Regions from separate parts of the Limosilactobacillus avium genome, predicted to be linked through region 2. Evidence: riboswitches for the same ligand, from Rfam matches in the RefSeq annotation. Region 2 holds a riboswitch; the other holds the start of a gene.
The links. Region 2 has a riboswitch for FMN ahead of ribD (bifunctional diaminohydroxyphosphoribosylaminopyrimidine deaminase/5-amino-6-(5-phosphoribosylamino)uracil reductase RibD). Riboswitches for the same ligand answer to the same signal wherever they lie in the genome.
Positions count from the first base shown of each region.

Region 1: it holds a riboswitch for FMN, as region 2 does, so the genes downstream of both, QOS01_RS00755 (ECF transporter S component) here and ribD (bifunctional diaminohydroxyphosphoribosylaminopyrimidine deaminase/5-amino-6-(5-phosphoribosylamino)uracil reductase RibD) in region 2, are expected to answer to the same signal.

Region 1 is NZ_CANCWN010000001.1:145,105-152,659, forward strand. Features, by position in the region: gene QOS01_RS00735 (reductase) at 1-94, shown strand, start outside; gene QOS01_RS00740 (segregation and condensation protein A) at 87-875, shown strand; gene scpB (SMC-Scp complex subunit ScpB) at 838-1,443, shown strand; gene QOS01_RS00750 (pseudouridine synthase) at 1,443-2,159, shown strand; FMN riboswitch at 2,278-2,397, shown strand; gene QOS01_RS00755 (ECF transporter S component) at 2,486-3,064, shown strand; gene QOS01_RS00760 (helix-turn-helix domain-containing protein) at 3,172-4,203, shown strand; gene QOS01_RS00765 (RecQ family ATP-dependent DNA helicase) at 4,196-5,638, shown strand; gene QOS01_RS00770 (SAG1386/EF1546 family surface-associated protein) at 5,725-6,303, shown strand; gene cmk ((d)CMP kinase) at 6,324-7,010, shown strand; gene rpsA (30S ribosomal protein S1) at 7,083-7,555, shown strand, end outside.
Region 2 is NZ_CANCWN010000015.1:1,739-9,293, forward strand. Features, by position in the region: gene QOS01_RS05995 (PhzF family phenazine biosynthesis protein) at 130-912, shown strand; FMN riboswitch at 1,003-1,145, shown strand; gene ribD (bifunctional diaminohydroxyphosphoribosylaminopyrimidine deaminase/5-amino-6-(5-phosphoribosylamino)uracil reductase RibD) at 1,291-2,349, shown strand; gene QOS01_RS06005 (riboflavin synthase) at 2,342-2,944, shown strand; gene ribA (GTP cyclohydrolase II) at 2,944-4,125, shown strand; gene ribH (6,7-dimethyl-8-ribityllumazine synthase) at 4,128-4,589, shown strand; gene QOS01_RS06020 (alpha-L-rhamnosidase) at 4,696-7,365, shown strand; gene QOS01_RS06025 (MFS transporter) at 7,438-7,555, opposite strand, start outside.

The sequences.
Region 1 (7,555 bases), on a different contig from region 2:
GGATGCCATTAAGGAGCAGTACCCGCAAAAAAGACTGATGGGGACACTAGTAACGCAACCGCTGATAACAGTTTGGGAGAAGAACCATGAGTAAACCACTGACAGAACATCCTTACCAACCGGTAATCAAGATTCCTGACTTTGAGGGCCCCCTGGACCTTCTTTTACACTTGATCAAGGAAAACAAGATGGATATTTATGACATTAAAATCGTCACCATTACTTCCCAGTACATGGACTATCTTCACCAGCGTCAGTCACACCGCTTGGAGGTGGCTGGTGATTATTTCGTGATGGCGGCGACCTTGATGAACATTAAGAGTCAGATGTTACTGCCTAAACCACCCGTGGACGAGGAAGAAGCTGAGGAGGACGAAATTGATCCCCGCCAGGAATTAGTTGACCAGCTTCTCGAATACCAACGCTATAAGAAGGCGGCGGGGGAGTTAAAGAATAAGGAAAGCTTCCGCCAGCAAGAATTTACCCGTCCGGCAATGCACGTCCCGCGCGAATTAATTGCGGCGCACGTTGAACCGGGAGTAACAATTGACCAGCTTCAGGCCGCCTATGCCCAGGTTCTTAAGAACCACCGCCTCAACCAGCCCCTGGTAGAAACGGTCGCGGCAGAGAAGGTGAGCGTTGCCCAACGGATGGGGGACGTGGTAAAGCTGGTGAAGAAGGGACCGGTCCGGTTTACCACCCTGTTTGAGAACGACCGGACACGTGACAGCCTGGTCACCACCTTCCTTGCCATCCTGGAACTGAGTCGGCACCGGCGGATCAACTTGCAGCAAGCGGAACTTTTTGGACCAATCATACTAACGGAGGGACCCAAGATTGACGAACAATCAGTTGACAAATCAGGCACAGATTGAAGGACTATTGTTTATTAGTGGGGATGAAGGAATTACCCTGGGTGACTTGGCCAAGATTACTGGCTTTATGAAACCCGCAATCCGGAAACTACTTAGTGACCTTGCCCAGCGCTACCAGGCGGATCCACACTGTGCCCTCGTGCTTTTGAAAAGTGACGAAACTTACCGGCTCGCCACAAAGCAGGCGTTGGCACCGGTAATCAAGCACTATTTTGAGGTCCCATTGACCGTCCCCCTAACGACGGCCCTGTTGGAAACGTTGGCGATTGTCGCCTACCGGCAGCCGATTACCCGGTTAGAAATTGACGATATCCGTGGCGTACAGAGTTCGGGATCCTTACAAAAGTTAATGGTCCGCGGCCTGATTGATACCAAAGGCCGGTTGGATGCTCCCGGTCGACCGTTTCTGTACGTTACCACCACGAACTTTCTGGACTACTTTGGGCTAACTTCGCTGGATGACCTGCCACCGTTGCCAGCAGAAAGTGAACTCGCCCCCGACCAGGTAAGTGGGGACCTGTTTTTGACGGCTTTGCAATCACGTGAGAAACGTCAGGAGGATAAGTAATGGAACGTTTACAAAAGGTAATGGCAGAGGCTGGTGTGGCCTCCCGCCGTGCATCGGAAAAGCTAATTGCCAGTGGCCATGTTCAGGTTAATGGCCAGACTGTGCGGACACTAGGTACCAAGGTCAGCAGTAGGGACAAGGTGGAAGTCGATGGGGTCCCCATCCACCGTGAAAAACACGTTTACTTCCTGCTGAATAAGCCCCGGGAGGTAATCTCGTCTGCCCACGATGAAAAAGGGCGGCGGACGGTTGTTGACATTTTGCGTGAAGAAGGCGTTGACGAACGGATCTATCCAGTGGGGCGGTTGGATTACGACACCACAGGTATTTTGCTCCTTACAAATGACGGTGCACTCGCTAACAAACTCATGCACCCCAAGTTTGAGGTTGCTAAGACCTACATTGCCAAGGTTGAGGGCCTGGTTTCTAACAATGACTTGAAGCAGCTTCGCTTGGGAGTCAAGCTTGATGGGCGCAAGACCAAGCCGGCTAAGTCGCGCTTGAAAGAGAGTGACCGGGTCAAGAAGACGAGTATTGTTCAATTAACAATTCACGAGGGGCATTACCACCAGGTTAAGCGCATGCTGGAAGCAGTGGGGCACCCGGTAATTAAACTCCACCGGGAAAGTTATGGCTTCTTGAACTTGCAAGGAGTTCAACCCGGTGAATTCCGGGAGCTCCGGCCGGAAGAAGTGAAAAAGTTAAAACAACTTTAGGTAGAGACGTTTACTCTTTCACAAGGAGGCAATTGGCGCTAACATCTGATTAGGGTCAAGGGTGAATGCGTTGACATGATGACCAATCGCCGGTATAATTTAATTAGAAAATATTACGAATTGTCTTCAAGGCAGGGTGTAATTCCCGACCGGCGGTGACAGCCCGCAACCCGTGTGAACGGTTGAATTTGGTGAAATTCCAATGCCGACAGTAAAGTCTGGTATAGAGAAGATTTCTATAATGAAAGCGTTGTTGACAACTTGTTGACAGCGCTTTTTTCATAGGGAAGCCAACTGAAGGCAATCTCATTGGAGGTTGTTTATTTATGACAGTTTCACATCAACGAATTCAACGGATGGTTGGTGTTGCCTGCTTAGGGGCCCTCGGCTTTATTTTGATGTTATTTGAGTTTCCAATCATTCCGGTGGCGTCTTATTTGAAAATTGACTTTTCGGATATTCCGGTTCTCCTCGGTGGATACATCTACGGACCCTTTGCAGGGGTGGTAATCGCGTTTATTAAGTGCTTGATTCACGCAATGGTTCATGGCTTTTCGGTTGGTGAACTAATTGGAATCTTTGGTGACTTCGTTTCTTCCTTGGCCATCCTGTTACCGTTCTGCTTTGTCTGGCTGCAACGCGTCTGGTCCTTCAAGCGGCAAATGGGGATGGGAATTTTGTTTTCGACCATTACCTTAACCGTTGTAATGTCGTTGCTTAACCTCTGGGTACTGACCCCGTTATACATGGCCGTTTGGAACTGGCGCTCTTCACTTCCGGTGGCGCAGCTGGTCGCAATGGGCGTTTTGCCATTTAACATTATTAAGGGCCTACTGGTATCCGGGGTCTTTGCCCTGATTGCTAGTCACTTGCGCCAGTGGCTCTTTCGTCATCAATTAAAATAAGTTCGCATGCCCCGCTAGTGATGATTTATGGCTAACGGGCTTTTTTGATGCGCTTAGAAATTGCTACCGTATTATATTATTAGTAGATAGGAAAGGAGGAGTAGGCGGTGAATGACTTTTTACTTCACTTGTGTAGCTATCACCAGCCACGGCGGGTTCGGGTGATTGAAAACGTCTGCCAAAACCACCCCACAGTTGCCAATTTGTTCTGGGCTCAGCAGTACTCCCTTATCAACTGGCTGGGCTGCCGGCGCGATCTGGACCGTGCCGAGTTTAACGATGAACTCACCGCATTGGAAAAGGCGGGCTTGATCAGTTTACATGATAATCAGGTCCAGCTAACGGCCGCTGGCGTGAGCTACCAGGAAGAAAATCCCGCCTATGAGCCCCATTTCTTTGACTGGTTCTGGCTAGCCAACACCAGGCGGGTTGAGCAGCGCTTCCTTTTGGGAATCCAGGTCGTTTCTGAACTTGCCTACCACAACCGTCGCTACGTCCCCGTGCACGTTCCCTATTCAGAGCAGGGGGCGGTAAAGGCCTGGTTTCACCGCTATGGTTCCGCGCGGCTTGTCCACCAGGTTGCCCGCGAGCTTGAATTGCTGGGAACGGCCTTTGAAGGGGAAGATGAACAGTTAGTGACGGCTTTCTTTGCTGGTTTGGTAGGGCACGACGGCAGTGGGCAGACAATTGCCCAGGTTAGCCAGGAGTTAGGCCTGAACATCGGTGAAACGATGGTTATCAACCATGACGCCCTCCTCGGGATCAGCGCCTTTGCTAAAAACACCACGGGGCCAGTCGCCCGGCTGCTCCAACCCCTCCTCGCTTCCTCACCCCTTTCAACCAGCTGTTGGCAGACAATCAATATGCTAAGACAGGGGCAGGGGTTGGCAGCGATTGCCCAACGCCGTCACCTCAAGCTGGGAACAATCCGCGAACACGTTCTGACTGCGGCGATTTTGGCCCCCCAAGTCTACCAATGGGAAAGACTACTCCCGTCGCCAGACAAAGATTATTTAAAGCACAAGTACGAGGGGCCCGTTGCCAGCTGGCAATTTACTAGTTGGGGCCACGATGAGAATCGCGACTTCTTCTGCTTTCGCCTCTACCAGATCCTCCAGGGGAGGGAAGAAGATGGATGAGAAAAAAATCTACCAGGAATTGCGGCACCGCTTTGGCTTTACCGAATTTCGCGACGGTCAACTAGTAACTGTTAAAGCTATCATGGCCGGTCACAACACGTTGGCCGTCCTGCCGACTGGTGGTGGGAAGTCCCTTTTATACCAGTTACCAGGCTACCTGATGACCGGAACGGTATTGATTGTTTCGCCATTGATCTCCTTGATGCAAGACCAGGTCGACCGTTTGCACCGCCGGGGTGAGAAGGGGGCAATCATGCTGACGGGTCAAGTCTACGGCGCTGATCGTCAACGGCTACTCCAGAATTTAGCTAATTATCGGTTCATCTTTGCTTCGCCGGAGCTTTTGACTAATCAGGCGGTCGTTAAGGCATTGCAGCGAGTGCCGGTTTCACTATTGACCATCGACGAGGCCCACTGCATCTCACAGTGGGGCCCCGATTTTCGGCCCGAGTACCTAATGCTCAAGCAACTCCGTCAGGCTTTAGGGGACCCGGTTACTTTGATGTTAACGGCCACGGCAACACCGGCTGTTCGCCGTGATATCATTCAGAAGGTTGGCCTGGTAGGTGATCAAGTGGTGACGGTAAAGCGTTCGGTCAACCGGCCGAACATCTTTTTAGCCGTCGGCCAGTGTCAAAACGGTGAGGAAAAGAGGGCCCGTTTGCTGCAGATAATAACCCAGCTCGGTGGTGCGGGGATAATATATTTCAGTAGTCGGCGCTTAGCCAATGAAATGGCTAGCTGGCTGAATACGCAGACCAAAATAGGGGTGGCTGCCTACCATGCCGGAATGGCTTCGACGGACCGTTTTCGTATCCAACAGCAGTTTATGAATGACCGGGTCAAACTGATTTGTGCAACCAGTGCTTTTGGAATGGGGATTGATAAGGATAATATCCGTTTCGTGATTCACTACCACCTTCCCGATAGCCTAGAGAATTATGTCCAGGAAATTGGCCGGGCGGGTCGTGACGGTAAGCAAAGTGTTGCTGTTATCCTATACACCCCTGGGGATGAGCAATTGCCGCGGCAGCTGCTGACGGTTGACCTTCCGCCAGCCGACCTGATGCAGGCCGTTCAGCGGGGAAAGGTAGATGAAAAGGCACTAGGGCCCGACTACCAACTCTTTTCCTTTTACCTTAAGCACCATTTTACGCCCGCCCAGGTTGAGCTGGCGTTTACCCGGCGGAAGAAGCGCCGCCTTGCCCAACTTCAGATGATGACCAACTATGTTCATTCTGCTGAATGCCGCCGGAACTTTATTCTCCGTTATTTTGATGAACCGTCCACTACACAGGAAAGGTGCTGTGATCACGAGTTAGCGGACTGGCTGGAAACGGGAATATTACCAAAGAGAGTTCCGCCTTCTCTTAAGTCACCGTCGTTTGACTGGCATTGTCGGCTGGCTTCATTGTTAAATCTTGTTAAAAATTAGCTCCGCCATTTTTTGCCATCTAGACAATTAGCAATTCAGTGCGCTACAATCAGAATGTTAACTTTGCGTAGGAAGGAGGAGTGAGAATGAGTGATCATCGGCAGGAGAGCCGGCAGCAGAACGATGAACTTTGGGATAAGAAGTTCAATGATAATGAAGACCGTGACAGTAGTGGTCACCTATCCCGGACGGAACGGCGGAAGCAGGAATCGCACAGTTCAACGATTACCACCGTTTTGATTGTATTGATTATCCTGTTGGCCGCTACACCATTGATATACTGGCTCAACAACAAGCAGTCGTTTAACCACCCAGTACGAACAGAACAAACCGCTAAATCGGCCGTGAGTAGTAAAAAAAAACCAACTCATCATTCTTCATCAACCTCTAGGGTAAGTAAAAAGACGACGGATGATCGGCAGACAACGGTTAATAGCCTGTCTAGCACCAGTCAAGAGTCACAGACAAGTTCAAGCGTTCAACAGTCTTCTAGCAGCAGCCAACGGACCCAGTATTCATACAACCGTTACGCAACTGTTCAGCGCGGTGATAGTGTTTACCGGATCGCTGCACGAAATGGAATGTCGGCGCAGGAACTAGCCCGGATGAACAACGTGTCCGTTAATACGCCGTTGCGACCGGGACAGCAGATTAGGGTACGATAATTGAGGAGTGAATAATGAATATGCAGAATGGAATTCAAGTTGCAATCGATGGACCGGCTTCTGCGGGGAAGAGTACGGTTGCTAAGTTGGTTGCTAAACGCTTTAATTACGTTTATTGTGATACCGGTGCCATGTACCGGGTTGTAACCCTTGCCGCCTTGCAGCAGGGAATCGCAATGGATGTGACCAAACAGATCGCTGATTTAGCCCGCCAAATCACGATTTCGTTTAAGCCGGGCGACCCGGAGCAACGGGTTTTCCTCAATGGTGAAGAGGTTACCACAGCAATCCGTCAGGGTGAAATTGATAATAACGTTTCCGCGGTTGCAGCGATTCCGGCAGTTCGCCAAGAAATGACGAACCAACAGCGGCAGATTGCCCAGACAGGGGGAATCGTGATGGACGGTCGCGATATTGGTTCCACCGTTTTACCCGATGCTCCCGTGAAGATCTTTATGGTTGCAACGGCTCACGAACGGGCACGGCGGCGTTACGTTGAGAACAAGGAGAAGGGGATTGCAACGGCTTCCCTGGCGGAGTTGCAGCACGAAATTGAACTTCGTGACCAAAAGGACTCTTCCCGGAAGGTGTCCCCCCTTGTGCAAGCCCCGGACGCAATCCGCTTGGACACAACAAAGTTAACGATTGACGAAGTCGTTGACAAAATTAGTGATATTATCAAAAAAACTCTCAACGAATTATCGTAAACACTGGAAAAGCGGGAGCTTTTCTAGTAGAATAGTGTTCAGAGTTGATTGTTGCAAGGAGGATTTTTTTTAATGGCTGAAAACAACGAAAACAAGAACGATATGTTAAAAGCGCTCGACAGCATTGAAACCGTCAAGGTGGGCGATGTTGTTAAGGGTGAAGTATTGGCAATCGATGATGATCGCCAAGCTATCGTTGGTATCAAAGATGCAGGGGTTGAAGGTGTCGTCCCTGCTAAGGAATTATCAACCAAGCCAGTTGAAGACATCAATGATGCAGTTAAAGTAGGTGACGAATTAGACTTAGTTGTCATCTCCAAGATTGGTAACGATAAGGAAAATGGTAGTTACTTACTTTCTCACCGTCGTCTTGAAGCCCGTAAGGTATGGGATGACATCCAAAAGAAATTCGACGATGGTGAAACCATCACTGCAAAGGTTACCCAAGCAGTTAAGGGTGGTTTAGTCGTTGATGCTGGAGTACGTGGTTTCGTTCCTGCTTCAATGATCACTGATCACTACGTTGAAGATCTTAACCAATTCAA
Region 2 (7,555 bases):
ATGATAAAACAAGTTATCGGGCAACGAGGGGGAGCGCACCAGATGTTAAGCTTTCAAAAGGATGTTGAATTGCCGTCTGCAGCGTCCCTATAATGGGGGATAAACTACGATAAGGTGGCGGTTATGATGATGAAAATGTATATTGCGGACGCCTTTACCAAGGAACTGTTCAAGGGTAACCCGGCGGCCGTGTGCTTTGTTGACCAGTGGCCCAGCGATGACCTGATGAGAAAGATTGCCATGGAGAACCGCTTCTCCGAGACAGCCTTTACCATCAAGCAGGACGACCACCACTACCTCCTTCGCTGGTTCACCCCGGGCGGCGAGATCGACCTCTGCGGGCACGCCACCCTGGCCACAGCCTTCATCATTTTTCAGACGGCGGCTCCTGCATCGACCGCGACGATTACCTTCACAACCACTAAGAGCGATGATCTGACGGTAACGAAGGTGGGGGATAAGTACGAGATGGCCTTCCCGTCCTATGACCTGAAGCCAATCGCGGTGACGGCTGAAATGACGGCGGCCTTCGGAGCCCGGCCGGTGGAAGCCTACTTGGGGCGGGACCTCCTCTGCGTTTTTGATGACGAACAGCTAGTCCGGCAGATGAACCCTGACCAGGAAAAGCTCAAGCACTTACCGGGCCTTTTGCAAAACGTCACCGCTCAAGGGACCGCCTACGACTGTGTTTCCCGGTCCTTTGCCCCCAAACTAGCAGTAGCCGAGGACCCCGTCTGCGGGAGTGGCCACTGTCACATCATTCCGTACTGGGCGAAAAAACTGGGGAAAGATAAACTAGTGGCTTACCAGGCCTCCCCGCGGGGTGGTGTCCTCTACTGCAACTACCAGGGGGCCATTACCAAATTAGCTGGTCACGCCGTCCTCTATTCCAGTGGGACCCTGCATATTTAGCCCCGGCGGATAAACAAATTTGGTCCAAATGTTAAAGAAAACCTTTACAAAAAGTTAGTGAGCAAGTACACTATAGGTAAATTGAAAGTTAGTTTTCTTCGGGGCCGGGTGAAATTCCCAACCGACGGTGACAAGGCAACTTGAAGTCCGTGACCCGCTAGTCGACAGTGACCAGCGGTTGAACCAGTGCAAGTCTGGTACCGACAGTATAGTCTGGATGGGAGAAGAAAAACGCTGTACAACACTACCAGTTTAAAATGACCCCGGATGACACCTTTGTTATCCGGGTTTTATTTTTACCCGCAGTGCCGTCAAAGGTGAAAGCTTAGCGCCCCAGGAGAAATCTTGGGACGCTTTTTTTGTTGGAGGGTGATGGAAATCAACGACCAGTACTTTATGAAAATCGCCATTGACCAGGCCAAACAGGCGACAGCCACCTGGCAGAATCCCCAGGTGGGTGCCGTAGTGGTCAAAGATGGTGAAATCCTTGCGAGTGGGCACACCCAGCGATTCGGTGGACCCCACGCGGAACGGGACGCCCTGACCAAACTCACGTCGGCACAGACCCAGGGGGCCACCCTTTATGTAACCCTGGAACCCTGCAACCACTACGGTAAGCAGCCCCCCTGCACCCAGTTGATCATCGACCGGGGGATTAAGCGGGTTGTCATTGCCGAGACCGACCCCCACTCCCTGGTGACGGGGAAGGGGATCGCCCAGTTACGCCAACACGGCATTACGGTGGTGATCGGGGTCAGTGAGCAGGCGGCCGCCCAGGTGAACCCCCACTACAACTTCTTCTTCCGCCACGGTCGTCCCTGGATCACGCTTAAACAGGCCATCAGCCTTGACCACCGTGTCAGTGCGGGCCCGGGACAGCGGACGGTGATCACTAACCGGGCGGTCTATGACCGGGTCCACCAGGAACGGGCCCGCTTTCAGGGGATTGTCATTGGCAGCACCACGGCAATTGTTGATAACCCAACATTGGTTCCCCAACCACAGCCGGCCTTCATGCCCGTGCGGATTGTTCTCGACCGGCGGGGGCGGTTAGCCGACCATCCCCAGTTGAAACTCCTCCACGATGGCCTGGCACCGACCTGGGTATTTACGGCCAGCCCAACCCTCGCTGACCGACTCAGCGCAACCACTGCCCGAGTATTCTGCCTGCCCACCTGTGGGGTAGAGGAGGTCGTTGCGGCGGTCGCCAAGGAGGGCCTCCAGTCGTTGTACGTTGAAGGGGGCCCGACGATTCACCGGGCCTTTGCGGCGGCTGACTTGGTCGAAGAGGTGACCACCTACATTGGCCCCCAGATGCTGGGACAAAACGGGGTTGCTGCCTTTACCCCGCCGGTCCCGTGGTCGTTTTTGGACCGGCAAGTGGAGCTGTTAGGAGATAACGTCAGGATCACAGAAAGGAAGCAGGAACATGTTTAGTGGCTTAGTTCAGGGAACTGGGAAGGTCCAAAAGCTGGCGGAGCAGGGCGAGACAATTGAGCTGACAATCGCCCCGACCAGTCCGGCACTAGTAGAAGAGTTGGCAATTGGTGATTCGGTCGCAATTAACGGGACCTGCCTAACCGTGGTCGGGCAAACGGGGACGCTTTTCCACGTCACCCTCATGCCCCAGACCTTTGAGAAGACGACGTTTAAGGACCTTCAGCCCGGTGACCTGGTAAACCTCGAGCGGTCCCTGCAGGTTGGTGACCGCCTGGAAGGGCACATTGTGACGGGCCACGTCGATGAGGTGACGGTGGTCCGGGAAGTGACGCCCAACGAGAACGCCATTGAGGTTCGCTTTGCCCTGCCGGCCCGCCTGGCTAACCAGGTGGTTCCCCAGGGGAGCGTCGCCATCAACGGGGTGAGCCTGACCGTCATGGACACCGGCGCGGACTGGTTCTCCGTCGGCCTGATTCCCCATACCCAGACGGTGACCAACCTGGATGACCTCCAGGTGGGCAGCCGGGTCAATATGGAAACTGATATTTTAGGAAAGTACGTTGCCGCAAATTTGCAGAAAGGGGCACAATAATGGACGTTAAAAAGATTCAAGCCGCAATTGACCACCTCAAGAAGGGTGGCCTGGTAATTGTAATGGATGACTTAGACCGGGAAGCTGAAGGGGACATGATTGGGCTGGCAAGTAAGGCCACCCCGGAGAAGGTCAACTTCATGACCAAGTATGCCCGGGGGCTAATGTGCGTCCCGATCGCGCCAGCGGTTGCTAAGCGGTTGGCCCTGCCCCAGATGACGGCGGACAACACCGACCCGTTTGGCACGGCCTTTACCATCAGTGTGGACCACAAGTCGACGACTACTGGGATCTCCGCCTTTGACCGCTGGCGGACGATCACCCACCTGGCCGACCCACAGGCCACCAACGCGGACTTCTATAAGCCCGGCCACATCTTTCCGCTGGTTGCCAAGGAAAACGGGGTGCTGGAACGGGACGGCCACACGGAAGCGGCCGTTGACCTGGCCAAGTTGGCTGGGGAGGAGCCGGTGGCCTATATCTGCGAGATCTTAAAGTCCAACGGGGAAATGGCCCGGTCCAAGGAACTTCACGAGAAGGCGGCTGAGTTCAGCCTGCCAATCATTACCATCAAGGACCTCCAGGAGTACCGGCGCAGTCGGGTTAGCCAGCCAGCTGAGGAGGTCCATCTGCCGAGCGAGTATGGTGACTTCCGACTCCGTCACTTTGCCGGGGATAATCTGGCCCTCATCAAGGGTGATGTTTCCGGGGACGAACCGGTGCTGGTCCGCCTGCATTCCGAGTGCTTTACGGGGGATGTCTTTGGCTCCTTGCGTTGTGACTGTGGGCCCCAACTCCACGAGGCCATGCGGCGGATTAACGCGGTTGGTCGGGGCGTCGTCCTCTACCTTCGCCAGGAAGGTCGCGGGATTGGCCTTGAGAATAAACTGCGGGCGTACCACCTCCAGGAGGAGGGGTACGACACGGTTGAGGCCAACACGGCACTGGGCTTCAAACCAGATGAGCGCCAGTATAAGGTGGCTGCGCAGATCCTCCGCCAGTTGGGGATCACGAAGATTGACCTTTTGACCAATAATCCGGATAAGATTGACCAGTTAGCGGCAGCGGGGATCACGATTCATGACCGCCTGCCACTGGAAATTCGGGCAAACAAGTACGACCGCCGCTACCTCGCAACGAAGAAGAACAAGTTCCACCACCTATTAGATTTGGAGGCATAATCATGGAAGAAATTACGGGAAAGTTTAACCAAAGCAACGCACGTGTGGGAATCGTGGTCGCCGACTTCAACGGCGCCGTCACGAGTAAGCTGGTTACGGGGGCCGTGGCCACGCTCACCAAGTTTGGCCTGGCAGATGACCAGGTGACGGTTTTCCACGTCCCGGGTGCCTTCGAGATTCCCTTTGCGGTTAAGAAGCTCCTGGATAAGGGGGAATTTGATGGCATCATGACCCTCGGGGCGGTAATCAAGGGCGAGACCGACCACTATGACCTGATTTGCCAGAACGTGGCCCGGGGGATCATGGAACTGAATCTCCAAGGGAAGGTCCCGGTAACCTTTGGCATCCTGACGACCGATAACATTGAACAGGCAATGCAACGGGCCGGCCTGAAGATGGGCAATGAGGGCGCCAGCACGGCCCAGAGCCTACTTGAGATGATGTCACTGAGTGGACAAATTTAAAACGCTTTCTTTTTTGCCGAAGTATTTCCCTTTTTGCCGAATAATTTCCTAAAGCACCTGCCCTTTATTTTTAAGATAGGGGTAAATCGTTAAAGAAGGGGAAATTATGTTAGGTATAAAAAATGTTTTAATTAATGCCCGGCCCCATCCATTGGGCGTTGGTCAAGAAGTCAATGTTTCATGGCAACTAAAGAGTGATCAGAAGAGCACTAACCAGGTTGCTTACCAGGTGAAGGTGTTTCACATGAAACATCAAGTTCTTGATACCGGGCGAGTTACTAGTGCTAAGAACTCCTTTATTACACTTCATCCCGATAAGAAGTGGCTGAGCAATGCTGATTACCGGGTAATCGTGATGGCTTGGGATAACCACCACAACCAGGCGACTAATGCGACATCGTTCAGTACCAGTCTTTTGTCACCCCATGATTGGCATGCCCAGTGGCGGCGGGTGGATCGACCTTACCAACAACGTCAAAAGGGATTTAACCACCAACCACCAGCCAGTTTGTTCCGTCGTATCTTTCGCCTCGCTGATAAGACGGTTGCCCGGGCCCGGATTTTTGCAACAGCCTTAGGAGCCTACCAAATAACAATTAACGGTCACCATCCTGATAAGCGTAAATTGGCGCCCGGCCACACGGCCTACCGCCGAATCCTCGATTTTCAAGACTACGATGTGGTTGAGCTGTTGCAAGCCGGTCAGAACATCATTGGAATGGAGGTCGGTGACGGCTGGTACTGTAACCCACAGACAATGCCGCCAATCAAGGGATTGAAACCGGATCACGCGGTACTATTTCAGCTAATGATTGATTACCAAGACGGCAGTCATGAACTAGTAGTTTCGGATGAAGCAACCCAGTGGCAAGAAAGCCCGGTCCAGGCTGCCGACCTGTATGCTGGTGAACTGTACGATGCCACTAAGAAGGTGGCGGGGTGGAATACCGTGGCTGCAACTTCCGGTTGGCGGTCGACAGTTGCTACAGAATATCCCCTGGTTAATTTACGGCCACAAATAAAGATGCCTGTACGACCAGTCTGTGAGTTAAAACCGGTCAAGCTAATCCACGCGCCTAATGGTGACCAGATTTTGGACTTCGGTCAGGTCCTAGCAGGGGTTGTCCGCTGCCGGATCAACGAAGAAAGTGGTCACCAGGTTAGCCTGGAACATACCGAAGTTCTCGACAAGGATGGCAACTACTTTATTAACACCAAGAGCGCGCTTGGGGTAACAGAGCAAAAGGACGTCTATATTGCCGACGGCCAGCCGGCGACCTTCGTACCTGACTTTACTTACCACGGCTTCCGTTACGTTCGTCTCAAGGGCTTTAGCAAGATTGACCTGGACGACTTTACGGCAATTGTCCTCTCTTCAACTGGTGAGGATTTAGGGAGCTTTAAGTGCTCAAACCAGCTAGTTAACCAACTCTACCATAATATTCTCTGGAGTCAGCAGGCGAATTTCTTCTCGATTCCAACCGATTGCCCCCAACGAGAAAAGGCCGGTTGGACTGGTGACGTTTGGGTTTACGGCCGGACGGCGCTGGAGAACGCCAACGAGACGCCCCTCTTAACTGAGTGGCTGGAAAATTTGGCTGCTGACCAAGAGGAAAACAATGGTATTGTCACCTTTACCTGTCCGGACACTAGCCAGTATCATGATTCGGGAGTAAAGATGGGGAAACAATTTGGTTGTAATGGCATCGTCAACTCCGCTGGTTGGGGGGACGTAGCAATCCACCTGCCAATCACGATGTATAACATTACTGACAATTTGGCGATCATTCGCCGCCAATACACAAGTATGCGCGCCTGGGGGGAGTACATTATTCGCCAGGCCCGGCAACGCAAGCCTGGTAGTCGCCTGCCAGATAAGATAGAGCTTCACCTGTGGAACACTGGCTTTCAGTATGGTGAATGGCTGATTCCAAGTGAAGCTACGGATAGCCAAGATTTTAAACAGATTATCGCCAATATGGCGCACTCGGCTTGTTATACGGCGCCAATTATTGGGTGGCTGTCAATGGTTGAATTGGCTAAAGCAGCGCAATTGCTACATAAGACCGGTGACCAGGTCAAGTATCAGACTGAGGCTGACTTAATGAAGTACGCGATTCAGCACGGCGGGGTAATTGACGCGGATGGCAACATGCCGTCAGACCTAATGGGGGCCTATGTTATGCCGATTGTCTTTGAACTAGTTCCGGCCCAGTTCAAGGACAAATTTGCTAGCCGCCTGTGTACTATTTTGCGGAAAAATAACTACCGGTTAGATACCGGTTTTCTCGGCACCCCCTTCCTACTTGACGCCCTGTGCAGGATCGGCCGGCGGGACCTAGCTTACCGGGTACTACTGCAGGAACAAACGCCAGGCTGGGTGGCGGAGGTTAAGCGGGGGGCAACGACTATTTGGGAGAGTTGGATTTCTTATGATAAGGATGGTAATCCGCTGCCAACTTCCTTTAACCATTACGCTAATGGCTGTGTCGCTAACTGGATGTTTAAAGACATTGGGGGCTTGGACCAGGAGAAGACTGACCATGGCTTTACTCAGCTGGTCTTCCAGCCCCATGTTGGATACGGTATTACCAACGCCCAGCGGACCTATGTAACAAGCCAGGGGACTGCCAAATGTGACTGGCGTGTAAGGGATGGTCATTTTGATATTCAAATTGAGGTACCAGCTAATTCCCGGGCCCGGGTGATGTTGCCAAACGGGCAGCAACACTATGTGGGGAGTGGTCATTACCACTTTGGCTGCCAAGTGAAATAGTTAGGAATTAAAATAACGACGTGGATTAGAAATCGTCATTTGCAGATTTCTGATCCACGTCGTTATTTAGTTTTAATATCGTTCTTTAATGATCTCTTGCAGGGACTTTCCCTGGGTATGCGGGGTCCAGATGACCCCAACAACTAGGGAGATAACAAGGAAGAGAATCAAGACAGTCCCCAAAACCTTT